Regions from separate parts of the Enterobacter sp. H2G27 genome, predicted to be linked through region 2. Evidence: predicted binding sites of a transcription regulator. Region 2 holds the regulator's gene; each other region holds the start of a gene.
What was found. Region 2 encodes sigma-54, which starts transcription at its own class of promoters, with help from an activator protein. Its sites were predicted from a motif close to GTTGGCACANNTTTCGCTNT; they were not measured.
Positions count from the first base shown of each region.

Region 1 (9,871 bases), 1.2 Mb from region 2:
GGGTGTCGCAAAAGGGGCCGATCGTAAGGCCGGGCTGGAGACACTGTTCTTCGAGCCGGAAGGTGAGGGCTTCAGCCTGCCGCCGGATTCACCGGCGCTTCACGTCATCCAGCATATTCGCGATGAATCACACGATCATGCCATCAGCGGTCACCGCAAAAAACGGGCGAAGGTGAAAAATACCAGTAGCCTGGAAACGATTGAAGGCGTGGGGCCAAAACGTCGCCAGATGCTGCTGAAATATATGGGCGGATTGCAAGGATTACTCAACGCCAGCATGGAGGAAATTGCAAAAGTGCCGGGTATTTCGCAAGGGCTGGCAGAAAAGATCTACTACTCGTTGAAACATTGAGGGCTCTGTAGCAACATAGAGCTAAATTTTACTGACAACAAATAGTTACCGTCACTATGCAATATAATATCCCTACGTTGCTCACTCTTTTTCGTGTTGTACTCATCCCGTTCTTTGTGCTGGCGTTTTACCTGCCGGTTGTCTGGGCACCCTTTGCGTGCGCATTGATCTTCCTTATCGCAGCGGTAACAGACTGGTTTGATGGCTATCTGGCGCGCCGCTGGAATCAAAGCACCCGTTTCGGCGCCTTTCTCGATCCGGTGGCGGATAAAGTGATGGTCGCGATTGCCATGGTGCTGGTGGCCGAGCACTATCATACCTGGTGGGTGACGCTGCCTGCGGCAACCATGATTGGCCGTGAGATTATTATCTCTGCGCTTCGCGAGTGGATGGCGGAACTGGGAAAACGCAGCAGCGTGGCGGTCTCGTGGATTGGTAAAGTGAAAACGACGGCGCAGATGGCGGCGCTGGTCTGGATGCTCTGGCGTCCGAACGCCTGGGTTGAGTGGGCGGGAATTGGCCTGCTGTGGGTAGCGGCAGTGCTGACGCTGTGGTCAATGCTGCAATATTTGAACGCTGCCCGAGGGGATTTGCTTGATCAGTGATCGTATCGCCGTAATTTTCAGCAAACGATCCGGGGATGCAAAAAATAACGTTGACTCATAACGTCATATCAGTAGAATGCAACGCATCGAACGGCGGCACAGTCAGCCGGACGATAATGAAATCAAGTGGTTAGACATTTACTTGATGACATGCGGGAATAGCTCAGTTGGTAGAGCACGACCTTGCCAAGGTCGGGGTCGCGAGTTCGAGTCTCGTTTCCCGCTCCAGATTAAAGACATGCGCAGTAGCGGGTGTCAGTTTAAAAAGTTTTACGGCGCGTTAGCAAAGCGGTTATGTAGCGGATTGCAAATCCGTCTAGTCCGGTTCGACTCCGGAACGCGCCTCCACTTTCTTCCCTGGCCGGATGGTGGAATCGGTAGACACAAGGGATTTAAAATCCCTCGGCGTTCGCGCTGTGTGGGTTCAAGTCCCACTCCGGCTACCATGGGAAACAAAGAATAATCAAAGCAATAAGCAGTGTCGTGAAACCACCGAAAGGTGGTTTTTTTGTGCCTATCTTTCGCCATTCAACTTCGCCACAACAAGAGGGCACTACTGCCCAGCGACCACCACTCAAATGTGGATCACGCGAAAAGTTGCGGTTGATTTCATCCTATTTGATGCCATTCCGTCATTCTATTATGACAGGAAGACGTTAAGACTAAGTCTTTAACATCAAGCCCACCAATCGGTGGGCTTTTTGATGGAGTATGAGCAATTGAGGTCTTCAACGTTCGTCAAAAACCTTAAGTATCGCGATTCGGTATATAAAGTAACCAAGGACAATGAGAGCACCAGACGCTGCACCCCAGATAAAACGGGATTCGTCTTTTGAAAATGAAAAGAAATAAATACAGGACAATAGGCCCGCAGAAGCAATTCCCATCCCCAACCCGCGCAGAATTCTGGATGCTATTAATTTGATAATGTCCTGAGTGTTCATAATCCACCAAAAAAGTATTTACATACTTCGTTAAATTCATGCTTGTTTACATCTGCTACGCTGCATGCGTCAAGAAAAGGTTTCAATTTTTCTTCAACAAGAAAATACAGAAGATCTAAATCACCCATACTCTTAAGTCGGTAGTAGAGTACAGGGTTCTGGTTTTCAAGCTTTCTAGCCGTATAGATAGCTCTCGATGTTTCTGCGCCAATCGTGAGAGCGCTTCCGATGACCACGCCAGCGGCGAACGAGGTCATAATGCGTGACGATACGGCAGGCCTAGTTTTACTCCGGTTAACTCAGCGAATATGAATTTACCAGCCATTACGCCAGTAAAATTTTGTGCAATGCCCTGAATATTATCAATGTTCACTTTTGACATGAACTCTCTGATAACGGCGTTAACTATTTTTTGAGCTTCCTGATTAACCGATATTCCTCGTTTGAGCATGTTCGCCATCCTCACACGATCATCAAAATTAGCGTGGCGATGAGCTGTGTCTATAAAGTCATAACCGAGGTAATACATGCTAACCGGAAAAGAGAGCATTCCCTGCGCTACAGAAACCAGGAAGCCGGAATTCTCTAATATCAAGCCCGGAAAGCAGGGCGATTTTCAGCTAACCTGCAACCAATCTTAAACAAACATTTCACTCGTCAGACACAGGTTGCCGCCGCTGATAAACTGGTTGGTATCCACCCCGGAGAGCGGAAGGTTATTGTCATGCAATATGAAGAACAGCAGCTTATCAACGGCCTTTTCGAGCGTCTTAAACAGGCCGGACAACAAAACAGCCAACGGGATGCAGATGCGGAGCGTCAGATCGCTGAATTCGTCAGACAGCAGCCTGCGGCCCCCTACTATATGGCGCAATCGATTTTGATTCAGGAAGCGGCGTTGAAACGCCTGCAGTCCAGGGTTCAGGAGCTGGAAAGCGAATTAGCCGCGCAAAAAAGCAAACCCTCGACGGGCGGCAGTTTCCTCGGCGGCCTGTTTGGTGGCGGGAAAAATAACCCGCAGCCTGAAAACAGCTGGAATGCCCAGCCGCAACAGCCGCCGGCGCAGGATTACTCTCGGGCGCCAGCGCCGGCTACTCGCGGCGGCGGTTTTATGGCTGGCGCGCTCCAGACAGCCGCTGGCGTGGCCGGTGGCATCGCGCTGGCCGAGATGCTTACCAGCATGTTCCATCAGTCGCGGCCGGAAGAGATAGTGAACATCATCGAAGAACCGATAATACCCGTCGGTGGTGAACCGTTTGTCGGTAATCAATACGGCGACTTCAATAACGTCTCTGACACCCGTTTCCTCAACCAGAACGATCCGCTCGGTAATAATAACGACGCCTGGCAGAACGACGATGTAGATGACGACTACAGCAATGACGACGACAGTTTTATTTAACGACGTTATCGTGTGACTACCGAAATGAAGTGAACCCCGAAAGTTGGATATCCTACGATTAGGGGTTTTGCGTTTCCGGGTCAAAAGAATCCTTCGACGCTACCCCTGAAGGCTCATAAATTAGATTCGTTTTACTACTTTCCTTACTAGCAAACCTGTAAGAATTGCCGGAAGCAATTTAAATAAAGAGGCGATATCGACTAAGGTATCCTCCAGTTCTTCTATTCCGTATGTGCCGAAATGGTCCATCACTGTATAAGCGCATTCGGCAGGTATCAAATCACACCCCGCCCAAATACGCCTTCCTCACCTCCTGATTCCCCAGCAGCTCCTCGCCGCTGCCGGTCAACCTGATCTGTCCGTTTACCATCACATACCCGCGGTCAGAGAGCTTCAGCGCGTGATGCGCATTCTGCTCCACCAGAAAGATAGTCATGCCGTTACGGGCCAGCTCGCGCAGATTCTGGAAGATCTGTTTCACCACAATCGGCGCCAGACCGAGGCTCGGTTCATCCAGCAGCAGCAGCTTCGGACGGCTCATCAGCGCCCGGGCGATCGCCAGCATCTGCTGTTCGCCACCGGACATGGTCATCGCGCGCTGCTTGCGCCGCTCTTTCAGGCGGGGGAAAAGGTCAAACATGGTTTGCATATCTTCAGCCGCAAACTGGCTGCCGATGGGGATGGTCCCCATCAGCAGATTCTCTTCAACGGTCATATCCGGAAAAATTCGTCTGCCTTCCGGCGCCTGCGCAATGCCGCCGGACGCGACGTAGTGGGTGGATTTATGGCTGATATCTTCACCGCCGAAAAGGATCTGCCCGCTGCGAATACGCGGCTGGCCAAAGATGGACATCAGCAATGTCGATTTTCCCGCGCCGTTTGCGCCAATCAGCGCCACGGTTTCCCCCTTATTCACCTCAAGGGAGACCTGCTTCAGCGCCTGAATGACGCCGTAAAACACATCCACCTCGCGAAATGCCAGCAGCGGTTCGCTCATAGGGAGACCTCGCTTTCGTCCGTGCCCAGATAGGCGGCAATGACCTTTTCATCATGCTGGATCTGTTCAGGTTTTCCTCTGGCAATCACATCGCCGTGGTCGAGCACGATAATGTCGTCCGAAATCTCCATCACCATCCCCATATCATGCTCAATCAGCAATACCGTGATGTCATGATGATCCCGCAGAAAGCGAATAATGCTGCTCAGCTTATGCGTTTCAACCGGGTTCAGTCCGGCTGCGGGTTCATCCAGACAGATCATTTCCGGCCCGGTACACATTGCCCGCGCGATTTCCAGTCGCCGCTGCTGGCCGTAGGACATCTCTCCCGCCAGGCGATTGGCGTACTCCACCAGATCTACCACTTCCAGCCAGTAGAAGGCTCTGTCCAGGGCGTCGCTTTCTGCCCGCCGGTAGGACGGCGTATTCAGGATCCCGGCAAGCAGATTGCGGTTAACGCGCATATGCTGCGCCACCAGCAGGTTTTCCACGACCGACATCTCGCGAAAAAGACGGATATTTTGAAACGTGCGCGCCAGCCCGGCACGGTTGACCAGATGGGTTCCGCCGAACATTTTGTAGAAAAGACGCTGCCCGAGCTGCGCGGGGTTAATCCAGTCGCCGGGCTGGAATTTTTGCCCGAGGACCTGAATGACGTTGGTCGTTTTATGGCGGGTATTAAATAAAATGTTGCCGCCGGAGGCTCTGTAGAAGCCCGTCAGGCAGTTAAACACGGTAGTTTTTCCCGCCCCGTTTGGCCCAATCAGGGCGGTAATGGAGCCACGCTGCACGTCCAGGTTGACGTCGTTTAGCGCTTTAATCCCGCCGAAGTGCATCATCAGATGTTCAACGCGTAGTATCGTTCCGTTCATGGTGCGACGCCCTTACGCACGGCAAACCCGCTGCGGTTGATGCGGATCAAACCGCGTGGACGCCAGATCATCATCACCACCATCAGCATGCCAAACAGCAGGACGCGGTACTCGGCAAAACTGCGCAGCAGTTCCGGCGTTACCGTGAGCACAAAGGCGGCCAGCACCACGCCAAGCGTAGAGCCCATACCGCCCAGCACCACAATGGCGAGGATCAGTGCCGATTCAAAGAAGGTAAACGAGGTAGGATTCACGAACCCCTGATAGGTGGCGAAGAACACCCCGGCAATGCCCGCGGTCGACGCGCCCAGCGTAAAGGCGGAAAGCTTAACCAGAACATGATTCAGCCCCATTGAGCGGCAGGCAATTTCGTCTTCACGCAGCGCTTCCCACGCCCGACCAATCGGCATTCGCGTCAGGCGGTGCTTAATGTAGAGCACCAGCATCACCACCAGGAACAGCACCGCGTAGATAAAAATAAACTTCATGTTCGGGTTGTAGGTCAGGTGGAAAAATTCGTGGAAGGGCACGCCGCCTTCTTTCGCGCGTCGTCCAAATTCCAGGCCGAAAAAAGTGGGGGGAGGGGCCGACACGCCGTTGGGTCCGCCGGTGAAGGTCAGCCAGTTGTTCAGTATCAGGCGAATAATCTCCCCGAACCCGAGGGTGACGATGGCCAGATAGTCACCGTGCATGCGCAGTACCGGGAAACCGAGCAGGGCGCCTGCGGCGGCGGCCATGATCGCCGCCAGCGGCAGCATGCTCCAGAAGCCTAAGCCGAGATACTGGTACCCCAGCGCCAGACCGTACGCCCCAATCGCGTAGAACGCGACATATCCCAGATCCAGCAGACCGGCCAGACCCACGACGATGTTCAGCCCCAGACCGAGAAGCACGTAGATCAGCCCGAGAATGGCGACGGTCAGCACATATTTAGTGGCAACAAACGGAAAGCAAATCGCAAGAGCAATCACCAGAGGAATAATCCAGCGCATGCGGCTTTTGTATTCCGGTGGACGGACATATACGCCTGCGCTATCGGCTTCGAAGCGTGCCTGGAAACGGGCGCCCGCGGCGGTACCTAAAAAGGCGCTCAACAGAAAACGTCCGAGCATTACGGTGCCAACCATCCAGGCCAGGCGCTGCCCGGCGAAGGTAAAGCTGTACCCGTCCAGCACCACGCCCGCGATGGGACCGAAGATAATCAGCGCAACCAGCCCGGAAAAGATCGCGTCCAGCATGCAGCGTTTAAGTGAAAAGCCGTGTGATGTCATCATTCTCTCCTTCACACCTTGGCCACAACCGGGCGCCCGAGCAGTCCCTGGGGACGGAAAATAAGGATCATGACCAGCAGGCCGAACGAGAAGACGTCTTTATAGTCCGAGTTCACCATGCCCGAGAACTGGGCTTCCGCCACGCCCAGGATAAGGCCACCGAGCATGGCGCCAGGGAGGGAGCCGATGCCGCCGAGTACCGCCGCCGTAAAGGCTTTAATGCCGATCACGAACCCGACGTAGAAATCAAAGGTGCCGTAGTTCATGGTGATCAGTACCCCCGCCAGGCCCGCCATCGCCGCGCCGATAACAAAGACAAGCGAAATAATCCGGTCGGTGTTAATCCCCAGAATGGAGGCCATCTTACGATCCTGCTGGACCGCGCGGCACATTCGCCCCAGCCGGGTACGATTGATTATCCAGGTGAGCACCAGCATGCCGGCAAACGAGGCCAACAGAATAAACACTTTGGTGTAGGTTATCTGCACGAACCCGTCGCCCAGATGCAGGCGAATCACGCCGTCCAGCATGGTCGGCACCCCTTGCTGGCGCGGGCCCTGGCTCAGCTGCGCGTAATTTTGCAGGATAAGCGACATCCCGATGGCGGAGATCAGCGGCGCCAGGCGCGTGGAGTTACGCAGCGGCTTGTAGGCGATACGCTCGATGGTCCAGCCGTACACCCCGGTGACCACAATCGTGAACACCAGCGTCCCGAGGATCAGCAGCGGGAAGGACTGCAGTCCGAAGAACGAGAGCAGCGCCAGGCCAATGGCGCAGAGATAGGCGGAAATCATATACACTTCGCCGTGGGCGAAATTAATCATGCCGATAATGCCGTACACCATGGTATAGCCGATGGCGATCAGGCCGTAGACGGAACCCAGCGTTAAGCCATTGATTAACTGTTGCAGGAAGAATGTACTCATCTTAGCGCGCTCGTTTTATAGGCCGCGCGAGACGCGCAGCCTGATGTTTATTACGCGCCGACGGGCAGGCCCGCCGACGTTGAGCGTGACTCCGTCCCGTTACTGCACTTCCTTATATTTTCCTTTGTCGTCCCACTGGTAAACAACGTAGTCAGACACTTTCAGATCGCCTTTGCTGTCCCAGGCTTTTTTGCCCATCACCGTGTCGACGGAATTGGCCTTCAGCCACTCGCTGGCTTTGGCAGAGTCCTTGCCGCCGGTGGCCTTGAAGGCCGCGGCAATGGCCTGTACGGAGGCATAGGAGTAAAGGGTGTAACCTTCCGGCTCGAATTTACCGGCGCGGAATTTCTCGATTACCGCTTTACCGTCCGGGATCAGGCGCGGGTCTTTACCGAAGGTCATGTAAATGCCGTTGGTGTACTGCGGGCCGCCCGCCGCGGTCACCATCTCCTCGTTGACGATACAGTCACCGGAGAAGAATTTGGCCTGCACGCCCTGTTCACGCATCTGGCGAACCAGCGGACCGGCTTCCGGGTGACAGCCACCGAAGAATACGACGTCCGGTTTTTGCGCGCCGATCTTGGTGACCAGCGCGTTAAAGTCTTTTTCACCGCGGGATAACCCTTCGTACATCACATCCTGAACCCCGCGTTTCGCCAGCGCCGCTTTGGTAGCGTCAGCCAGACCCTGACCATAGGTGTCTTTGTCGTGAATAATCACCACGCGCTTGGCTTTCAGCTTGTCGATGATGAAGTCGCTGGCAACCTGGCCCTGCTGGTCGTCGCGGCCGCACATGCGGAACATGTCGCTCATACCGCGTTCGGTAATCAGCGGGTTAGTTGAGCCCGGGGTGATGGCGATAATCCCCGCATCGCTGTACACCTCGGAGGCGGGCATGGTGGAAGAGGAGCAGAAATGACCGACCACGGCGTTGACTTTATCCTGGTCAACTAAACGGTTGGCGACGGCGACGGCCTGCTTGGGCTCGCAGGCGTCATCCCCCTGAACCAGTTTGATCTTCTCGCCGTTAATGCCGCCTGCGGCATTAATGTCTTCAGCGGCCTGCGTTGCGCCATGCCAGTACTGATCGCCATAGGTCGCATTGGGACCCGTGAAAGGCCCGGCCACGCCAATCACAATATCTGCCCGGGCGGAAAACGCCGTCACCAGGCAACCGGCCAACACAAGAGAAAGAGGAGTTCTGATTAATTTCAGCGACATTATTATGTTCCTTAGCAAAGAGGTTTTTGCGACACGGCGTAAACCCGAACGACCGACGGCGCAGCCAATCCGAAACACGAGCAAGAACAAAATGCACTAAACGAACAAGATACAGACGGCATCCTGCATATTACGGCGAGATTTCCCTGCGCAGAGGCGCGCGAAGAACGTTAAGCAAAAACGTTGCCAGAATGGTTAACCCATTGACGAGCTTGCGACATGTTTGAGTATAGAGCGCCGCGTTATGCCGCCTTGCGGGAGGAGAAGAAATTACAGCGGAGATCACATATCGTTAACAATAAAGCCCATAAGTTGTGCAAAGGTCACGATTTGCACGTTTTTGCAGCAATAAAGACCTAAACTTCAGCCCGGAGAGGCGTGAGATATGTGTTAGGATCGTTTCTTTTTTGCAGGAGTATCAGCGATGACTGAAGGCCCATTGAATGAAAGCGAAATGGCGTGGCTTGAAGAGACGTTAATGTCTTACGGTCATGATGACGCGTCCGTGATTGACGTGTCCGAACTGGACGGCATGCTTACCGCAGTGCTTTCCGGTCCTGTTGTCGTTGAGCCAGATGCCTGGCTGGTGGCGGTGTGGGGTGGCGAGAAGTACATTCCGCGCTGGAAAAACGATCGTGAGATGAACCGTTTTATCGATCTCTGCTTTAAGCACATGAACGATATTGCCGAGCGCCTGAGCGAGTACCCGGATCAGTTTGAACCGATGTTCGGTTATAACGACGTGGACGGTGAGAGCTATACCGTGGTGGAAGAGTGGTGCTATGGCTATATGCGCGGCGTGGCTCTGACGGACTGGTCAGCCTTGCCGGAAGCCCTGAAGGCCGATCTTGACGTGATTGCCCTGCACGGGACGGAAGAGAACAGCGAGAAGCTGGATGAACTGTCCGAAGAGGAGTACATGTCCAGCATCGAAAGCATCCAGCCTGCGGCGCTGCGCCTGTATAACTACTGGGTAAACAACCCGCAGCAGCCGGAAGCGAAGAAGCCGACGGTGAACGGCACGAAGGTCGGGCGTAACGATCCGTGTCCTTGCGGCAGCGGGAAGAAGTTTAAGAGCTGCTGTTTGCACTGAAACATTTTTGTGGCTTTGTTCGTTCACCTTAAGACCAGTAGAAGGTAATACGTTCTTAACCTGTGAACGAGATAAGGGGCCGTCGAGGCCCCTTATATGGCAAGGCGTATCAGACCGTGAATAAGCTGAATGTCTATTGTTGCTCATCGAATATCTTTGATCTCTACACCCCGAAGTGCTTAGTTGTA
Region 1 covers NZ_JBSVSI010000001.1:2,549,651-2,559,521, reverse strand. Annotated here, with positions in the region: gene uvrC (excinuclease ABC subunit UvrC) at 1-352, shown strand, start outside; gene pgsA (CDP-diacylglycerol--glycerol-3-phosphate 3-phosphatidyltransferase) at 409-957, shown strand; tRNA gene ACW9E7_RS12150 (tRNA-Gly) at 1,110-1,185, shown strand; tRNA gene ACW9E7_RS12145 (tRNA-Cys) at 1,232-1,305, shown strand; tRNA gene ACW9E7_RS12140 (tRNA-Leu) at 1,317-1,403, shown strand; gene ACW9E7_RS12135 (hypothetical protein) at 2,155-2,352, opposite strand; gene ACW9E7_RS12130 (DUF2076 domain-containing protein) at 2,626-3,303, shown strand; gene ACW9E7_RS12125 (ABC transporter ATP-binding protein) at 3,584-4,300, opposite strand; gene ACW9E7_RS12120 (ATP-binding cassette domain-containing protein) at 4,297-5,172, opposite strand; gene livM (high-affinity branched-chain amino acid ABC transporter permease LivM) at 5,169-6,443, opposite strand; gene ACW9E7_RS12110 (ABC transporter permease subunit) at 6,455-7,369, opposite strand; gene ACW9E7_RS12105 (branched-chain amino acid ABC transporter substrate-binding protein) at 7,469-8,590, opposite strand; gene ACW9E7_RS12100 (YecA/YgfB family protein) at 9,015-9,683, shown strand.
Region 1: ACW9E7_RS12105 (branched-chain amino acid ABC transporter substrate-binding protein) is a predicted target of sigma-54. The motif match lies at 8,762-8,781, and genes of this name have one in related genera.

Region 2 (9,871 bases):
TTTCGTATCCTGAATGACGCTACCGTCTTTAAGGATAGTCGTTCCCAGCTCGGGATCTTCAAAGCCAACGTTAAGCGCCAGATATTGTTCGCCCAGCAGACCAGAAGTCCGGATAGACAGGGAGCTGGTGTCCGGAATGTGGTTGTAACGCTCTTCGATATCCATCGCGACGCGAGGCAGATAGGTCTTCTCATCCAGCGTAATGTCGGATACGCGCCCGATCACCACGCCGCCGATACGGACCGGTGAACGCGCCTTCAGCCCGCCGATGTTATCGAAGGTGGCATAGATGCGATACGTCGGTTCTGTGCGCACAGACGTGATATCCGCCGCTCTCAGGCAGATAAACAGTGCGGCCAGCAGCGCCAGCAGCAGGAATACACCGACCCAAATTTCATTTTTTCTCGTTTGCATGAACTCAATTCCCAAACATCAGTGCGGTGAGCACAAAATCCAGACCCAGTACGGCCAGCGACGAATGAACGACTGTACGTGTAGTTGCGCGGCTAATGCCCGCCGACGTCGGGATGGCATCGTAACCATTGAACAATGCAATCCAGGTGACCGTAATGGCAAATACCACGCTTTTAATCAGGCAGTTAACCAGATCCATTCGCAGGTCAATGGCGTCCTGCATCGCGGACCAGAAGAAACCGGCATCGATGCCTTTCCAGTGCACGCCAACCAGCGAGCCGCCCCAGATACCCACGGCGACAAACAGAATAGTCAGTAACGGTAAAGAGATCACCCCAGCCCAGAAACGCGGCGAGATCACGCGACGCAGCGGATCGACCGCCATCATCTCCATGCTGGAAAGCTGCTCGGTCGCACGCATCAGGCCAATTTCAGCTGTTAATGCCGACCCCGCGCGCCCGGCGAACAACAGCGCCGCCACAACGGGCCCCAGTTCGCGCAGCAGCGAGAGCGCCACCAGCATCCCGAGGCTGGTTTCCGCACTGTAGGTTGTCAGCACCAGGTAGCCCTGCAGACCCAGCACCATCCCGATAAACAGACCGGAGACAATGATGATGAGCATCGACAGCACGCCGACATTATAAAGCTGGCGCACCAATAGCGGCGCGTGCTTACGGAATTCCGGCCTGCCAACCAGGGCGTTGAATAACATCAATCCGGCACGCCCGAACGTCCTGATGGTTTTTATGCCACGGTGTCCGAGAGCGGCCAACGCATTTAACAGCATGAGTGGCTTAACTCCCTATTCCCAGTAAATCGTCACGATAGTCGCCCGCCGGGTAGCGGAACGGCACAGGGCCATCGGCAATACCGTCGAGGAACTGTCTAACACGCGGATCGCAATTTTCCTGCAGCGCCTGAGCGCTACCGTGTGCGACGATCTTTTTGTCCGCCACGATATAGGCGTAATCGGCAATGCTCAATACTTCCGGTACATCGTGAGACACCACAATGCAGGTGACGCCAAGCGCGCTGTTCAGCTCAGAGATGAGCTTCACCAGCACGCCCATCGTAATGGGATCCTGTCCAACAAACGGTTCGTCGAACATGATTAAATCAGGTTCTAATGCAATGGCTCTCGCCAGCGCGGCGCGGCGCGCCATGCCGCCGGACAGCTCCGAAGGCATCAGCTTCGCGGCCCCCCGCAAGCCAACGGCTTCGAGCTTCATCATCACCGTGCTTTTCAGCAGTTCAGGTGGCAGACTGGTATGCTCGCGCAGCGGATAAGCCACGTTATCAAAGACGTTCATGTCGGTGAACAAGGCGCCCGACTGAAAGAGCATGCTCATGCGTTTGCGGACAGTATACAGGCGCGAGCGCGACATCTCCGGGATGTTTTCGCCATCAAAGAGGATTTCACCGCTATCCGGTGGGATCTGCCCACCAATAAGGCGAAGCAGGGTCGTTTTACCGATCCCGGACGGCCCCATAATGGCAGTGATCTTGCCACGCGGAACGGTCAACGAAATATCATCAAATATCAATCTGTTGGCGCGAGAAAAACTCACCCCGCGGACATCGACTAAATTCGCCATGGTTTGGCTCATTTATAGTTCCTTTCTTATCCTGCTCACGTTAAGGCATGTAGCCTGAATCAGCCCTAAACTCAGCATTTTTACAGAATAATAACCGTAGAGGTTAGCGAAAGCTGGCATTTGTTTTACTTTTCCGGCGCATAAAGTCAAAATTAGGAATTCGTTACGCCTCAGACTGTATGCAGTCCAGCCGTGCACGCGCGATGGACCGACGAGTATACCTGAAGAAAGGACTTTTGATGCTTTTAGCAACAGCACTGTTAATAATTGGTTTACTTTTGGTCGTCTACAGTGCTGACCGTTTAGTATTTGCTGCATCTATCCTGTGTCGCCTGACGGGCGTACCGCCTGTCGTCATCGGGATGACCGTGGTCAGTGTGGGAACGTCACTTCCTGAAATCATCGTCTCTGTCTCGGCATCGCTGCATGGTCAGTTAGACCTTGCAGTAGGCACCGCGATTGGCTCTAACATCGTCAATATACTCTTGATTTTAGGCCTGGCCGCACTGCTCCATCCATTTCGCGTGCATTCTGATGTTCTGCGCCGTGAATTGCCGCTAATGTTAATCGTAAGCCTGTTGGCAGGCTGCGTATTTTACGATGGCGTACTGAGCTACAGCGACGGTATTTTCCTGCTGGCGCTGGCCGTCATTTGGTTGCTGTATAGTGTTAAAATCGCCCGTCAGGCGGAAAAACAGGGTCAGGATAGCCTCACGCGTGAGCAGGTCGCCGAACTTCCGCGAGAAGGCACGCTGCCTGTTGCCCTGCTCTGGCTTGGCGTTGCGCTGATCATCATGCCGATGGCAACGCGCATGGTTGTGGATAACGCGACGGTACTGGCGAACTATTTCGCCATCAGTGAACTTACCATTGGTCTGACGGTGATTGCCATCGGTACCAGCCTGCCGGAACTGGCCACGGCCATTGCGGGGGCACGTAAAGGTGAAGATGACATTGCCATTGGTAATATCATCGGTTCCAACATATTTAATATCGCCATTGTGATGGGCCTTCCGGCCCTCATTACGCCAGGGCCCTTTAATCCCCTGGCATTCTCGCGTGACTACGGCGTGATGTTATTGGTCAGCGTGATATTTGCCCTGCTCTGCTGGCGGCGGCAACGACAGATCGGCAAAGGCGCAGGCGCGCTGCTGACGGGTGGATTTATCGTATGGATGGCGATGCTGTACTGGCTCTCGCCTCTTCTCTCTGGGTAATCGGAAACGCATTATGTCGCAAATAGAATTGCAGCCGGGTTTTGACTTTCAGAAAGCAGGCAAAGAGGTTCTGGAGATTGAACGTGAAGGTCTGGCGCAGTTAGATCGGTACATTAATCAGGATTTTAGTCTGGCATGTGAGAAGATGTTCTACTGTGCCGGCAAAGTCGTGGTGATGGGGATGGGTAAGTCCGGCCACATTGGACGTAAAATGGCGGCAACATTTGCCAGCACCGGAACCTCTTCCTTCTTTGTACACCCGGGGGAAGCCGCGCACGGCGACCTGGGTATGGTCACGCCGCAGGATATCGTCATCGCACTGTCTAACTCCGGTGAGTCCAATGAAATTCTGGCGCTGATCCCGGTACTGAAACGACTGCAGGTGCCGCTTATTTGCATGACCAGCCGTCCGGAAAGTAGCATGGCGCGTGCGGCGGATATTCACCTGTGCGTGAAAGTGCCTAAGGAGGCCTGTCCGCTCGGCCTGGCGCCAACGTCCAGCACCACCGCAGCGCTGGTCATGGGTGATGCGCTTGCCGTCGCACTGCTTGAAGCCCGCGGTTTTACGCCGGAAGATTTCGCGCTTTCCCATCCGGGCGGCGCGCTGGGGCGCAAGCTGCTGCTTCGGGTAAACGATATTATGCACACCGGGGATGAGATCCCTCACGTCAGCAAAGAAGCCTCCCTACGTGATGCGCTGCTGGAAATCACCCGTAAGAATCTGGGTATGACGGTCGTGTGCGACGATCTGATGAAAATTCAGGGTATCTTCACCGATGGCGACCTGCGCCGCGTGTTCGACATGGGTGTTGATGTCCGAACCCTGGGCATTGCCGACGTGATGACGCCGGGCGGTATCCGCGTGCGTCCGGGTACGCTGGCCGTGGATGTGCTGAACCTGATGCAGTCCCGCCATATTACCTCCGTTATGGTTGCCGATGGCGACCAGTTGCTGGGTGTGGTACATATGCATGATCTGCTGCGCGCAGGCGTAGTGTAATGAAGGATAAGACAATGAGTAATGCGGGTGCATCCCTTGCAACCTGTTATGGCCCGGTCAGTACCCAGATGATGGCAAAGGCGAAAAACATTCGTCTGCTCATCCTGGATGTGGATGGCGTACTCTCCGATGGCCTGATTTACATGGGCAATAATGGTGAAGAGCTGAAAGCATTTAACGTCCGCGACGGCTATGGTATCCGCTGTGCGCTCACCTCGGGTATTGAGGTGGCTATCATCACCGGGCGAAAAGCTAAACTGGTAGAAGACCGCTGTGAAACCTTAGGAATTACCCATCTGTATCAGGGGCAGTCCGATAAGATGGCGGCGTTTAAGGATTTACTGGGTAAACTGGCTATCGCACCGGAAAACGTGGCCTACGTTGGGGACGATCTGATTGACTGGCCCGTGATGGCTGAGGTCGGGCTGAGCATCGCCGTTGCCGATGCGCATCCGCTGCTGATCCCGCGCGCTGACTACGTTACCCACATCAACGGGGGCCGTGGTGCCGTCCGTGAAGTCTGCGATCTGCTCCTGCTGGCGCAGGGCAAGCTTGATGAGGCCAAAGGGCAATCGATATGAGTAAAACCAGACGCTGGATTATCATTTTGCTTTCGCTAGTCGCACTGGTATTGATTGGCGTGAACCTTGCCGATCGCGACGATACGCAAACAGAAGTGGTTAACAATAGCGATCCAACCTATAAAAGCGATCACAGCGAAACCGTGGTCTACAGCCCGGAAGGCGCGCTGAACTATCGCCTGATTGCCCAGCATGTTGAATATTTTTCAGATGACGGTATTTCGTGGTTTACCCAACCGGTGATGACCACATTCGATAAAGACAAAGTGCCGACGTGGTCAATTAAGTCAGATCGGGCCAAACTGACAAATGACCGTATGCTTTATCTGTACGGCCACGTTGAAGTCAACGCCCTGACCGCTGACTCGCAACTGCGAAAAATTACGACGGATAATGCCCAGATCAACCTGGTTACTCAGGACGTGACGTCGCAGGATCTGGTCACACTGTATGGCACAACATTTAATTCCAGCGGTTTGAGAATGCGCGGGAACTTACGCAGCAAGAACGCCGAGCTGATTGAAAAGGTTAGAACCTCCTATGAAATTCAAAACAAACAAACTCAGCCTTAAAGTAATTATCGCCAGCGCGATGCTGGCGACCAGTCTCCCCGCGCTTGCTGTAACGGGCGATACCGACCAGCCGATTCATATCGAGTCCGACACCCAGTCTCTCGATATGCAGGGTAACGTCGTCACCTTCACGGGTAACGTCGTCATGACCCAGGGCACCATCAAAATTAACGCTGACAAAGTGGTCGTTACCCGTCCGGGTGGCGAGCAGGGCAAAGAGATCATTGATGGTTATGGCAACCCGGCAACCTTTTACCAGATGCAGGACAATGGCAAGCCGGTAAAAGGCCGCGCCTCGCATATGCACTACGAGCTGGCGAAGGACCTGGTAATCCTGACCGGAAACGCGTATCTGGAACAGCTGGACAGCAACATTACCGGCGACCAAATCACCTATCTGGTGAAAGAGCAAAAAATGCAGGCCTCCAGCGAGAAAGGTAAACGCGTCACGACCGTACTGGTTCCGTCGCAGCTGCAGGACAAAGGCAAGGGCCAGGCCCCGGCACAGAAGAAGAGTAACTAATCCGTTATGGCAACATTAACTGCAAAAAACCTCGCGAAGGCCTATAAGGGCCGCCGTGTCGTAGAAGATGTCAGTTTGACCGTCAACTCTGGCGAAATCGTGGGGCTGCTTGGCCCTAACGGTGCGGGTAAAACGACAACCTTCTACATGGTCGTTGGCATTGTGCCGCGCGATGCCGGCAACATAATCATTGACGATGAAGACATCAGTCTTCTGCCGCTTCACGCGCGCGCGCGTCGCGGGATCGGCTATCTGCCGCAGGAAGCCTCCATTTTCCGTCGTCTTAGCGTTTACGACAACCTGATGGCGGTCCTGCAAATTCGTAACGATCTGACCAGCGAACAGCGTCAGGATCGTGCCAACGAGCTGATGGAAGAGTTCCACATTGAGCATCTGCGCGACAGCCTCGGTCAGGCACTCTCCGGGGGCGAACGCCGTCGCGTTGAGATCGCGCGTGCGCTGGCCGCAAACCCTAAATTTATCCTTCTGGATGAACCGTTTGCGGGTGTTGACCCGATCTCGGTTATCGACATTAAACGTATCATTGAACACCTGCGCGACAGCGGGCTTGGCGTACTGATCACCGACCACAACGTCCGTGAAACGCTGGCCGTATGTGAACGCGCGTATATTGTGAGCCAGGGCAATCTGATCGCCCACGGTACGCCACAGCAGATCCTCGAAGACGATCATGTTAAGCGCGTCTATCTTGGGGAAGACTTCAGACTCTGATAGGGTAGAGGTAACGTAACGCCGAACCGGAGAAAAATGCTCTGAACATGAAGCAAGGTTTGCAATTAAGGCTCAGCCAACAACTGGCAATGACGCCGCAGCTACAGCAGGCAATTCGCCTGTTGCAACTGTCCACGTTAGAACTTCAGCAGGAGCTCCAGCAGGCGCTGGACAGCAACCCCCTGCTGGAACAAACCGATCTTCATGACGAGGTAGATACCCAGCAGTCACAGGACACTGAAGCGCTTGATACCGCCGACGCACTCGAACAAAAAGAGATGCCCGACGAGCTTCCGCTGGATGCCAGCTGGGATGAAATCTACACCGCCGGAACGCCTTCCGGTACGCGTGCGGACTACCAGGATGATGAGCTACCGGTCTATCAGGGAGAAACCACTCAGTCGCTGCAGGATTACCTGATGTGGCAGGTGGAACTCACTCCCTTCTCCGATACCGACCGCGCAATTGCTACCTCAATTGTCGATGCCGTTGACGACACCGGCTATTTGACCGTCACGCTTGACGATATTCTGGAAAGCATGGGCGACGAAGAGATAGAGCTTGAGGAAGTTGAAGCCGTTCTGAAGCGCATCCAGCGTTTCGATCCGGTAGGCGTAGCCGCAAAAGATCTGCGCGACTGCCTGCTGATCCAGCTTTCTCAGTTCAGCAAAGAGACGCCATGGCTCGACGAGGCGCGCGTGATCATCAGCGATCACCTGGATCTGCTGGCGAACCACGATTTCCGCACCCTGATGCGCGTCACGCGCCTGAAGGAAGAGGTGCTGAAAGAAGCGGTGAATCTGATCCAGTCACTCGATCCACGCCCGGGACAGTCAATCCAGACCAGCGAGCCTGAGTACGTTATTCCGGACGTGCTGGTCAGAAAACACAATGGCCGCTGGGTCGTTGAGCTGAATTCAGACAGCATCCCTCGCCTGCAAATCAACCAGCAGTATGCCTCCATGTGCACCAGCGTGCGTAACGACTCCGACAATCAATATATTCGTAGCAATCTTCAGGAAGCGCGATGGCTGATCAAAAGTCTTGAGAGCCGAAATGATACGCTGCTACGCGTCAGCCGCTGTATTGTCGAACAGCAGCAGGCTTTCTTTGAGCAGGGCGAAGAGTATATGAAACCGATGGTGCTTGCGGATATCGCCCAGGCCGTCGAGATGCATGAATCAACCATTTCCCGTGTCACCACGCAGAAGTATCTGCACAGTCCACGCGGTATTTTTGAGCTTAAGTATTTCTTCTCCAGCCATGTGAATACCGAGGGCGGCGGCGAAGCGTCGTCAACGGCCATTCGTGCCCTGGTGAAGAAGTTGATCGCCGCGGAGAACCCCGCGAAGCCGCTAAGCGACAGTAAGTTAACCACCATGCTGTCCGATCAGGGTATTATGGTGGCACGTCGTACTGTTGCGAAGTATCGAGAGTCTTTATCCATTCCGCCGTCCAACCAGCGTAAACAGCTGGTCTGACACAACCGATAAGGAAGACACTATGCAGCTCAACATCACTGGACAAAACGTCGAAATTACTGAGGCTTTGCGCGAATTCGTGAACGCGAAGTTTGCAAAACTCGAGCAGTATTTCGAAAGGATCAATCAGGTCTATATTGTGTTGAAAGTGGAGAAAGTGACTCATATCTCGGATGCCACCCTGCATGTTAACGGGGGTGAACTGCATGCCAGTGCGGAAGGGCAAGACATGTACGCTGCTATCGACGGCTTGATTGATAAGCTTGCGCGACAGCTCAATAAACATAAAGATAAACTGAAACAACACTAATTGTCCGGGCAGTTAACGGGTGCAGGACGGCCTGTTGTGAAACACAACAGGCCATTTGTACAGTTAGCGCTTAGGTGAAATTATGATGAACAACGATTCCGCTCTTCAACTGAGCAATGTCCTTAACCAGGAATGTACCCGCAGTGCGGTTCACTGCCAGAGCAAAAAACGTGCGCTGGAGATCATCAGTGAACTGGCTGCTAAACAGCTGGGCCTGCCGCCGCAGGTGGTGTTCGAAGCGATTCTGACCCGTGAAAAAATGGGTAGTACCGGTATCGGCAACGGCATCGCGATCCCGCACGGCAAACTGGAAGAGGATACCCTGCGTGCCGTTGGTGTGTTTGTGCAGCTTGAAACACCCATCGCCTTCGATGCCATTGATAACCAGCCCGTCGATCTCCTTTTCGCGCTGCTGGTGCCTGCCGATCAGACGAAAACCCACCTGCATACGCTGTCGCTGGTCGCAAAACGTCTGGCCGATAAAACCATTTGCCGTCGACTACGCTCGGCCCAAAGTGATGAAGAGCTCTACCAAATTATCACTGAAGCAGAAGGCAATCAGGATGATGCATAACCAGGAGATGGCCTTCACATCTGTTGTCCTGAGGAGAAACGGAACATGGTGCTGATGATTGTCAGTGGCCGTTCAGGGTCGGGGAAATCCGTTGCTCTGCGCGCGCTGGAAGACATGGGTTTTTACTGCGTCGATAACCTGCCGGTCGTGTTGTTGCCCGATCTGGCCCGCACGCTGGCGGAGAGACAAACCTCTGCAGCCGTCAGTATCGACGTCCGTAACATGCCTGAATCGCCAGAGATCTTCGAACAGGCAATGAGCAACCTGCCTGACACGTTCTCGCCTCAGCTGCTGTTCCTTGATGCAGACCGCAATACGCTAATCCGTCGCTACAGCGATACCCGTCGCTTGCACCCGCTTTCCAGTAAGAACCTCTCTCTGGAGAGTGCTATCGATGAAGAGAGCGACCTGCTGGAGCCGCTGCGTTCTCGTGCCGACCTGATTGTCGACACCTCTGAGATGTCCGTTCACGAGCTGGCAGAAATGCTGCGCACCCGGTTATTGGGTAAACGCGAGCGTGAACTGACGATGGTGTTCGAATCCTTTGGCTTCAAGCACGGTATCCCGATTGATGCGGATTATGTTTTCGACGTGCGCTTCCTGCCGAACCCGCACTGGGATCCGAAGCTGCGTCCCATGACCGGCCTGGACAAACCCGTCGCGGCCTTCCTCGACCGGCACACAGAAGTACACAATTTTATCTACCAGACGCGAAGCTACCTTGAGCTATGGTTACCTATGCTGGAGACAAACAATCGTAGCTACCTGACGGTAGCGATTGGCTGTACCGGTGGTAAACATCGTTCGGTTTATATCGCCGAACAGCTGGCCGACTATTTCCGCTCGCGCGGTAAGAACGTTCAGTCCCGTCA
Region 2 covers NZ_JBSVSI010000001.1:3,770,030-3,779,900, forward strand. Annotated here, with positions in the region: gene mlaD (outer membrane lipid asymmetry maintenance protein MlaD) at 1-414, opposite strand, end outside; gene mlaE (lipid asymmetry maintenance ABC transporter permease subunit MlaE) at 419-1,201, opposite strand; gene mlaF (phospholipid ABC transporter ATP-binding protein MlaF) at 1,209-2,021, opposite strand; gene ACW9E7_RS17945 (calcium/sodium antiporter) at 2,249-3,226, shown strand; gene kdsD (arabinose-5-phosphate isomerase KdsD) at 3,240-4,226, shown strand; gene kdsC (3-deoxy-manno-octulosonate-8-phosphatase KdsC) at 4,241-4,807, shown strand; gene lptC (LPS export ABC transporter periplasmic protein LptC) at 4,804-5,379, shown strand; gene lptA (lipopolysaccharide ABC transporter substrate-binding protein LptA) at 5,348-5,902, shown strand; gene lptB (LPS export ABC transporter ATP-binding protein) at 5,909-6,634, shown strand; gene rpoN (RNA polymerase factor sigma-54) at 6,682-8,115, shown strand; gene hpf (ribosome hibernation promoting factor) at 8,138-8,425, shown strand; gene ptsN (PTS IIA-like nitrogen regulatory protein PtsN) at 8,508-8,999, shown strand; gene rapZ (RNase adapter RapZ) at 9,045-9,871, shown strand, end outside.

Region 3 (9,871 bases), 2.8 Mb from region 2:
CGCCAATATCCTCGACCACGACATCACCTTCGGGGTGGGGCCGGCGGGCACGGGTAAAACCTATCTGGCCGTTGCAGCGGCGGTCGATGCGCTGGAACGCCAGGAGATCCGTCGAATTCTGCTGACCCGTCCGGCCGTTGAAGCGGGCGAAAAGCTGGGCTTCCTGCCGGGCGATCTGAGCCAGAAGGTCGACCCGTATCTGCGTCCTTTATACGATGCGCTGTTCGAAATGCTGGGCTTTGAGAAGGTCGAGAAGCTCATTGAGCGTAACGTTATCGAAGTTGCCCCGCTCGCCTACATGCGCGGTCGTACGCTGAACGATGCGTTCATCATTCTCGATGAGAGCCAGAACACCACCATCGAACAGATGAAGATGTTCCTGACGCGTATCGGCTTTAACTCAAAAGCGGTCATCACCGGCGACGTCACCCAGATCGACCTGCCGCGCAGCACCAAATCCGGCCTGCGCCACGCTATCGAGGTGCTGGCCGAGGTCGACGAAATCAGCTTTAACTTCTTCCACAGTGAAGACGTGGTACGCCACCCGGTGGTCGCGCGTATCGTAAACGCCTATGAAGCCTGGGAAGAGGCGGATCAGAAGCGTAAGGCCGAACTGGCCGCAGAACGTAAGCGCGAAGCGCAGGAGCAAGAACAGAAATGAGTCAGGTGATCCTCGATTTACAGCTGGCCTGTGAAGACAATTCCGGCATGCCAGATGAGGCACAGTTTCAGAAATGGCTGGATGCCGTTATTCCTCAGTTTCAGGAAGAATCAGAAGTCACGATTCGCCTGGTGGATGAAGCGGAAAGCCATGAGCTTAACCTGACCTATCGCGGGAAAGATAAGCCGACCAACGTGCTCTCTTTCCCGTTCGAAGCGCCTCCGGGCATTGAGATGCCGCTGCTGGGCGATCTGATCATCTGCCGTCAGGTGGTTGAACAGGAAGCCAAAGAGCAGCAAAAGCCGCTTGAGGCCCACTGGGCGCATATGGTGGTACACGGCAGCCTGCATCTGCTCGGCTACGATCATATTGAAGACGACGAAGCGGAAGAGATGGAGTCCCTCGAGACAGAGATAATGCTTGCTCTGGGCTATGAGGATCCGTACATTGCCGAGAAAGAATAGTCCGTCACCTGACTGACTCACCTGCCGCCACGAAAGGATATCGCGTGGCGGTAAACGTTGAACTAACAAGAGAACCCTTAACAAACGCCATGAGCGACGACAATTCACACAGTAGCGACACGACAACCAGTAAAAAGGGATTTTTCTCCCTCATTCTGAACCAGCTTTTCCACGGCGAACCCAAAAACCGTGATGAACTGCTGGAGCTGATTCGTGATTCCGGGCAGAACGACCTTATCGACGAAGATACGCGCGAAATGCTCGAAGGGGTTATGGACATCGCCGACCAGCGCGTTCGCGATATCATGATCCCCCGCTCGCAGATGATCACCCTGAAACGTAACCAGACCCTGGACGAGTGCCTCGATGTCATCATCGAATCCGCCCACTCGCGTTTCCCGGTCATCAGCGAAGACAAAGATCACATCGAAGGGATTTTGATGGCGAAAGATCTGCTGCCGTTTATGCGCAGCGATGCCGAAGCCTTCAGCATGGAAAAAGTGTTACGCCAGGCCGTGGTTGTGCCGGAAAGTAAACGTGTGGATCGGATGCTGAAAGAGTTTCGCTCTCAGCGTTACCACATGGCGATTGTTATTGATGAATTTGGTGGCGTCTCCGGTCTGGTCACGATCGAGGATATCCTTGAGCTGATCGTGGGCGAAATCGAAGACGAGTACGACGAAGAAGAGGATATCGACTTCCGTCAGCTCAGCCGCCACACCTGGACCGTGCGCGCGCTGGCCTCCATTGAGGACTTCAACGACGCCTTCGGGACCCACTTCAGCGATGAAGAGGTCGATACCATTGGCGGGCTGGTGATGCAGGCCTTTGGCCACCTCCCGGCGCGCGGTGAGACCGTTGACATCGACGGTTACCAGTTCAAAGTAGCCATGGCCGACAGCCGACGTATTATACAGGTTCATGTCAGAACGCCGGACGACTCACCGGTGCCAAAACTGGAAGATTAATGTAAATGGCATTTGCCCCATTGCTTGAACGCCAGCGCGTCCGTTTGCTGCTGGCGCTGTTACTCGGAGCCAGCGGTACGCTGGCTTTTTCTCCTTACGATATCTGGCCCGCGGCCATACTCTCCCTGATGGGGCTTCAGGGTCTGACCCTGAACCGTCGTCCGGTACAGGCTGCCGCTATCGGCTACTTCTGGGGACTGGGGCTGTTTGGCTCAGGTATTAACTGGGTCTACGTCAGCATCGCCCAGTTTGGCGGTATGCCTGGCCCGGTAAACGTCTTCCTGGTGGTCCTGCTCGCCGCGTATCTCTCGCTTTATACCGGCCTGTTCGCCGGCATCCTTTCTCGCCTGTGGCCCAAAACCACTTGGCTGCGCGTCGCCATTGCCGCACCGGTGGTCTGGCAAATCACGGAGTTCCTGCGCGGCTGGGTGCTGACCGGCTTCCCGTGGCTGCAGTTCGGCTACAGTCAGATTGACGGCCCGCTCAATGGCCTGGCGCCGGTCATGGGCGTTGAGGCCATTAACTTCCTGCTGATGGTGGTCAGCGGCCTGCTGGTCCTGGCGCTGGTCACGCGCGGCTGGAAGCCGCTGGTTGTGGCGCTGGTGCTGTTCGCCCTGCCCTTCCCGCTGCGCTATATCCAGTGGTTCACGCCTGAGCCCGCGCGCGCCATGCAGGTTTCCATGGTTCAGGGGAACATCCCGCAGTCCATGAAGTGGGACGAGAAAGAGCTGCTGAACACGCTGAAGATCTACGCCAACGCCACCGAAGAGGTGATGGGTAAATCGCAGCTGATTATCTGGCCGGAGTCTGCCATTCCCGATCTGGAGATCAACCAGCAGCCGTTCCTCAACATGATGAACGACCTGCTGCTCTCGCGTGGCAGCACGCTAATCACCGGGATTGTCGATGCACGTCTGAATCAGCAGAACCGCTACGACACCTACAACACCATCATTACGCTCGGAAAAGACAGCGAATACAGCTACCACTCCACTGACCGGTACAACAAGAACCATCTGGTGCCGTTCGGTGAATTTGTCCCGCTGGAGTCGATTCTGCGCCCGCTGGCCCCGTTCTTCGACCTGCCGATGTCCTCCTTCAGCCGCGGCCCGTACGTACAGCCTCAGCTGCACGCGCACGGCGCAGCCCTGACGGCGGCTATCTGCTACGAAATCATCCTCGGCGAGCAGGTGCGTGATAACTTCCGCCCTGATACAGACTATCTGCTGACCATCTCCAACGATGCCTGGTTTGGTAAGTCTATCGGCCCGTGGCAGCACTTCCAGATGGCACGTATGCGCTCTCTGGAGCTGGCGCGTCCGCTGCTGCGCAGCACCAACAACGGCATCACCGCCGTGATTGGTCCGCAGGGTGAAATCCAGGCGATGATCCCGCAGTTTACCCGAGAGGTGCTGACCACGAATGTCACGCCAACCACAGGCCTGACTCCATATGCGCGCACCGGCAACTGGCCGCTGTGGATCCTGACCGCGCTATTCGGCTTTGGCGCGGTGCTGATGAGCCTGCGCCAGCGTCGTAAATAACCTTCCCTTCTGTTGCCGGGTGGCGGCTACGCCTTACCCGGCAATCCCTCCCAAATCTTAAAACTGGCACGCCTATTGCTTTGTTTATTCAGGTAAACGCAGTTTGGCTTAACGTGCAACTTTGTCGCACCAGCGTAGATCACCGGCAGCACCGTAACGGTGCAACGGGAGATATTTGCCTCTGAATGGTGCGGCGCGCTTCGCAAAAATAAACAATAACGCAGCAAAATCTTTACATTAAGCCAGACTAAATGTTAACAAGCTTGCATAACACTGCACTCGCATTGCGCGAGATATAACAACATCACAATGGGTATCAATGCGTCGCTGGCGCTGATAAAAAAGGAGTTGGGTATGCAATTACGTAAACTGGCCACAGCAATGCTGGTTATGGGAATGTCTGCAGGCGTGGTTCACGCTGAAGATGCGCCTGCAGCAGGCAGTACTCTCGACAAGATTGCCAAAAACGGCGTTATCGTGGTCGGCCACCGTGAATCTTCTGTCCCGTTCTCTTACTACGACAACACGCAAAAAGTCGTGGGCTATTCACAGGATTACTCCAACGCCATCGTTGAAGCCGTGAAGAAAAAGCTGAACAAACCTGACCTGCAGGTGAAGCTGATCCCAATCACTTCACAGAACCGTATTCCACTGCTGCAAAACGGCACCTTTGACTTCGAGTGTGGCTCCACCACTAACAACCTGGAGCGTCAGAAACAGGCTGCTTTCTCTGACACCATCTTTGTCGTGGGTACCCGCCTGCTGACGAAGAAAGGCGGTGAGATCAAAGACTTCGCTGACCTGAAAGGTAAAGCGGTTGTCGTGACCTCCGGTACCACGTCAGAAGTGCTGCTCCACAAGCTGAACGACGAGAAGAAAATGGACATGCGCATCATCAGCGCGAAAGACCATGGCGACTCCTTCCGTACCCTGGAAAGCGGTCGCGCCGTCGCGTTTATGATGGATGACGCCCTGCTGGCGGGCGAGCGTGCGAAAGCGAAAAAACCAGACAACTGGGATATCGTCGGTACCGCGCAGTCGAAAGAAGCCTACGGCTGTATGCTGCGTAAAGACGATCCGCAGTTTAAAAAGCTGATCGATGACACCATCGCTCAGGTGCAGACCTCCGGCGAAGCGGAAAAATGGTTCGACAAATGGTTCAAGAACCCGATTCCACCGAAAAACCTGAACATGAATTTTGAACTGTCTGACGACATGAAAGCGCTGTTCAAATCTCCAAATGACAAGGCTCTTAACTAATTAGAACAACAGGGGCGGGATCTCCTGCCCTCTCGATTGTCGGGAAGCATGGACAGACTATACGTTGAGTGGTCGTTCCCCACTCAGCGCGAAAAATGAGCTTCTCACCAATCTTCGAGGGTAGCGCTGCTACCCTTTTTTTTCTGGAGTTTATTATGTCAATAGACTGGAACTGGGGCATATTCCTGCAACAAGCCCCGTTCGGCAACACCACCTATCTTGGCTGGCTGTGGAGCGGCTTTCAGGTCACCGTGGCATTATCGATAACGGCGTGGATTATCGCGTTTCTTGTCGGTTCTTTGTTCGGTATTCTGCGCACCGTCCCTAACCGCTTTCTTTCAACACTTGGCACCCTGTATGTGGAACTGTTCCGTAACGTTCCGCTGATCGTGCAATTCTTTACCTGGTATCTGGTTATCCCGGAACTGCTGCCGGAAAATATTGGCATGTGGTTCAAGTCGGAACTGGATCCGAACGTGCAGTTCTTTGTCTCCTCCATGATGTGTCTGGGGCTGTTTACCGCTGCGCGCGTTTGCGAGCAGGTGCGTGCCGCCATTCAGTCATTGCCGCGCGGACAAAAAAATGCGGGCCTGGCGATGGGCCTGACGCTGCCCCAAACCTACCGCTACGTGCTGCTGCCAAACGCCTACCGCGTTATCGTTCCACCGATGACCTCAGAGATGATGAACCTGGTGAAAAACTCGGCCATCGCCTCGACTATCGGCCTGGTCGATATGGCCGCGCAGGCGGGCAAACTGCTGGATTACTCCGCTCACGCGTGGGAATCCTTCACCGCGATCACGCTCGCGTATGTTCTGATTAACGCTTTCATCATGCTGGTGATGAACCTGGTTGAACGCAAAATTCGCCTGCCGGGCAACGTGGGGGGCAAATAATGTACGAATTTGACTGGAGTTCTGTCGTTCCATCCATGCCTTACCTGCTTGATGGACTGATGATTACCTTAAAAATCACCGTCATTGCCATCATCGTCGGTATCGTCTGGGGCACCCTGCTGGCCGTCATGCGCCTGTCGAGCTTTAAGCCGCTCGCATGGTTTGCGACCGCCTACGTTAACGTGTTCCGCTCCATCCCGCTGGTGATGGTGCTGTTGTGGTTTTACCTGATCGTGCCCGGCTTCCTGCAAAACGTGCTGGGGCTGTCGCCGAAAACCGATATCCGTCTGATCTCCGCCATGGTGGCGTTCTCAATGTTTGAGGCCGCTTACTACTCTGAGATTATCCGAGCGGGCATTCAGAGTATCTCCCGTGGGCAATCCAGCGCCGCGCTGGCCCTGGGGATGACGCACTGGCAGTCCATGCAGCTCATTATTCTGCCGCAGGCGTTTCGCGCCATGGTTCCGCTCCTGCTTACCCAGGGTATCGTGTTGTTCCAGGATACCTCGCTGGTCTACGTGCTGAGCCTGGCAGACTTCTTCCGTACCGCGTCAACCATCGGTGAGCGTGATGGTACGCAGGTTGAGATGGTGCTCTTTGCGGGTGCGGTCTATTTTGTGATTAGTTTAAGCGCGTCGCTGTTGGTCAGCTGGCTGAAGAAAAGGACGGTATAATGATTTCCCTGAAAAATGTTTCTAAATGGTATGGGCACTTTCAGGTGCTGACCGACTGCTCCACCGAGGTAAAAAAAGGTGATGTGGTAGTGGTGTGCGGGCCGTCCGGTTCCGGTAAATCGACGCTGATCAAAACTGTTAACGGACTGGAGCCGGTCCAGCAGGGTGAGATCGTCGTCAACGGCACCAAAGTCAACGACAAGAAAACCAACCTCGCCCAGCTTCGCTCTCACGTTGGCATGGTGTTCCAGCATTTTGAGCTGTTCCCACACCTCTCCATTATTGAGAACCTGACGCTGGCGCAGGTAAAAGTGCTTAAGCGTGATAAAAAAGCGTCGCGCGAGAAAGGTCTGAAGCTCCTGGAACGCGTTGGCCTCTCTGCGCATGCCGATAAGTTCCCGGCTCAGCTCTCCGGCGGCCAACAGCAGCGTGTGGCGATCGCCCGCGCGCTGTGCATGGATCCGGTGGCGATGCTGTTTGATGAGCCAACGTCGGCGCTCGATCCGGAGATGATCAACGAAGTGCTGGATGTGATGGTCGAGCTGGCGCACGAAGGGATGACCATGATGGTTGTGACCCACGAAATGGGCTTCGCCCGTAAGGTGGCCAACCGCGTGATCTTTATGGACGAAGGGAAAATTGTCGAAGATTCTCCGAAAGAGGAGTTCTTCGCCAACCCGAAATCTGAACGTGCAAAAGATTTCCTCGCCAAAATCCTGCATTAATCTTCCCGGTGCGCAATCTGCGGATTGCGCACTGCTTCACGCTTTAACTCTCTTTATCTATTCGGCGTCACATTGCAGCGTTAACCTTGTCACAAAATAACGCTATGAATGGAGAACGCTATGGCACAACCCATCATTTTCGATTGCGATCCGGGTCATGATGACGCGATCGCGCTCGTTCTTGCATTTGCCTCCCCCGAACTCGACGTCAAAGCCGTCACCTCTTCCGCCGGAAACCAGACGCCGGATAAAACCCTGCGTAACGTTTTGCGCATGCTGACGCTGCTTGGGCGCACCGATATTCCCGTCGCCGGTGGCGCCCTCAAGCCCCTGATGCGTGAATTAATTATCGCGGATAACGTGCATGGTGAAAGCGGGCTGGACGGTCCGGCACTGCCGGAGCCGGGCTTTACGCCGCAAAACTGTACCGCCGTGGAACTGATGGCGAAGGTGCTGCGCGAGAGCGCGGAGCCCGTCACGCTGGTGGCAACGGGACCGCAAACCAACGTCGCGCTGCTGCTGAACTGCCATCCTGAACTGCACGGTAAAATCGCCCGTATCGTCATCATGGGCGGAGCCATGGGGCTGGGAAACTGGACGCCGTCCGCAGAATTCAACATTTTTGTCGACCCGGAAGCGGCGGAGATTGTGTTCCAGTCAGGCTTGCCAGTTGTGATGGCAGGGCTGGACGTGACCCATCGCGCACAGATTATGGCAGACGACATTGAGCGCTTCCGTGCCGTGGGTAATCCGGTCGCGACAACCGTGGCTGAGCTGCTCGACTTCTTTATGGAGTATCACAAAGCCGAGAAGTGGGGCTTCCACGGCGCGCCGCTGCACGATCCGTGTACCATTGCCTGGCTGTTAAAACCGGAGATGTTTACTACGGTTCACAGATGGGTTGGCGTCGAAACGCAGGGGAAATACACCCAGGGCATGACGGTGGTGGACTACTACTCACTGACGGGAAATAAGCCGAATACTACGGTGATGGTGGATATTGACCGGGAGGCGTTTGTGGATTTGCTGGCGGAGAGGCTGGCTTACTATAGTGCGTAGTGCGGCCTGATGCCCTCACCCCGGCCCTCTCCCACAGGGAGAGGGCGCAAACCTGCGCTTTACCTAGGGCTCAAACGGCCGACGCTGGAACTGATCGTGGCCGCATTTCGGACACAGCGGCAGCACGTCCGGCGTATAGACCGCAATATGGTGGTGGCAATTCTCGCACACCAGATTTCCCAGCCCGACCACCTCACCGCTGTGGTACACACCGTGGTGGTTCAAATCCTGAAAGACTTCACGCCACTCCAGCTGCGTTTTATCCGTGATGTCGGCCAGCTCCTGCCACAGGCTCTCTTTGATCACCCGCATGAAAACGCTGTCCGTGACCTCCTCCTGGCTCTCCTGGTAGCTGCGAGCAAACTCTTCCAGATCGCGACGAACGGCACGCGTCACCTCTTCCACTTCGGTTCGCGTTAACTCACCCGTTTGCGACACACGGGCACGCGCCTGCTCCACCAGCGCGTCGATATCGCGCTCGCCGTTACGCAGCCGCTCCGTCAGTGTCGCCACCAGTTCGCGGTAAAATTGAGCAACCTTGTTCATCATTTTGCCTCCCGGGTAAGTAACTATTTCTAATAATAGACCTTATTTCACCGCCACTTTGTCAGGTGAAGCACAGACCCGGTAAATTCCTGCAAAGCGCATTTGTGCGAAAGGCTGTTTTGACGCGGGCGTTTGGGCTATGCTATGCGGATCTGAATTACCACATCCATTGGCTACATTTGTAGCTGTATTGAAAACAGGACCACTGGCTGCCATGCAAGAGCAATACCGCCCGGAAGAGATAGAATCAAAAGTCCAGCAACACTGGGACGAGAAGCGCACCTTTGAAGTAACCGAAGACGAGAGCAAAGAGAAGTATTACTGCCTGTCGATGCTTCCCTATCCTTCTGGTCGACTACACATGGGCCACGTGCGTAACTACACCATCGGCGATGTGATTGCGCGTTACCAGCGCATGCTCGGCAAAAACGTGCTCCAGCCTATCGGCTGGGATGCGTTCGGTCTTCCTGCGGAAGGCGCAGCGGTCAAAAACAACACCGCACCGGCACCGTGGACGTACGACAACATCGCGTACATGAAAAACCAGCTCAAAATGCTGGGCTTTGGCTATGACTGGAGCCGCGAGCTGGCAACCTGTACCCCAGAATACTATCGCTGGGAGCAGAAGTTCTTCACCGAGCTGTACAAAAAAGGGCTGGTGTATAAGAAGACCTCTGCCGTTAACTGGTGCCCGAACGACCAGACCGTTCTCGCGAACGAACAGGTTATTGATGGCTGCTGCTGGCGCTGTGACACCAAAGTTGAGCGTAAAGAGATCCCTCAGTGGTTTATCAAAATCACCGCTTACGCTGATGAGCTGCTGAACGATCTGGATAATCTGGACCACTGGCCAGATACCGTTAAGACCATGCAGCGCAACTGGATCGGCCGTTCCGAAGGCGTGGAAATCACCTTCAACGTTGAGAACTACGACCAGACCCTGACCGTCTACACCACCCGTCCGGACACCTTCATGGGCGCGACCTACCTGGCCGTGGCCGCAGGTCACCCGCTGGCGCAGAAAGCGGCAGAAAACAATCCGGAACTGTCTACCTTCATCGACGAATGCCGCAA
Region 3 covers NZ_JBSVSI010000001.1:989,518-999,388, reverse strand. Annotated here, with positions in the region: gene ACW9E7_RS04665 (PhoH family protein) at 1-661, shown strand, start outside; gene ybeY (rRNA maturation RNase YbeY) at 658-1,125, shown strand; gene corC (CNNM family magnesium/cobalt transport protein CorC) at 1,215-2,093, shown strand; gene lnt (apolipoprotein N-acyltransferase) at 2,099-3,637, shown strand; gene ACW9E7_RS04645 (amino acid ABC transporter substrate-binding protein) at 3,992-4,897, shown strand; gene ACW9E7_RS04640 (amino acid ABC transporter permease) at 5,053-5,793, shown strand; gene gltK (glutamate/aspartate ABC transporter permease GltK) at 5,793-6,467, shown strand; gene ACW9E7_RS04630 (amino acid ABC transporter ATP-binding protein) at 6,467-7,192, shown strand; gene rihA (pyrimidine-specific ribonucleoside hydrolase RihA) at 7,313-8,251, shown strand; gene ACW9E7_RS04620 (zinc ribbon-containing protein) at 8,315-8,797, opposite strand; gene leuS (leucine--tRNA ligase) at 9,012-9,871, shown strand, end outside.
Region 3: ACW9E7_RS04645 (amino acid ABC transporter substrate-binding protein) is a predicted target of sigma-54. The motif match lies at 3,700-3,719, and genes of this name have one in related genera.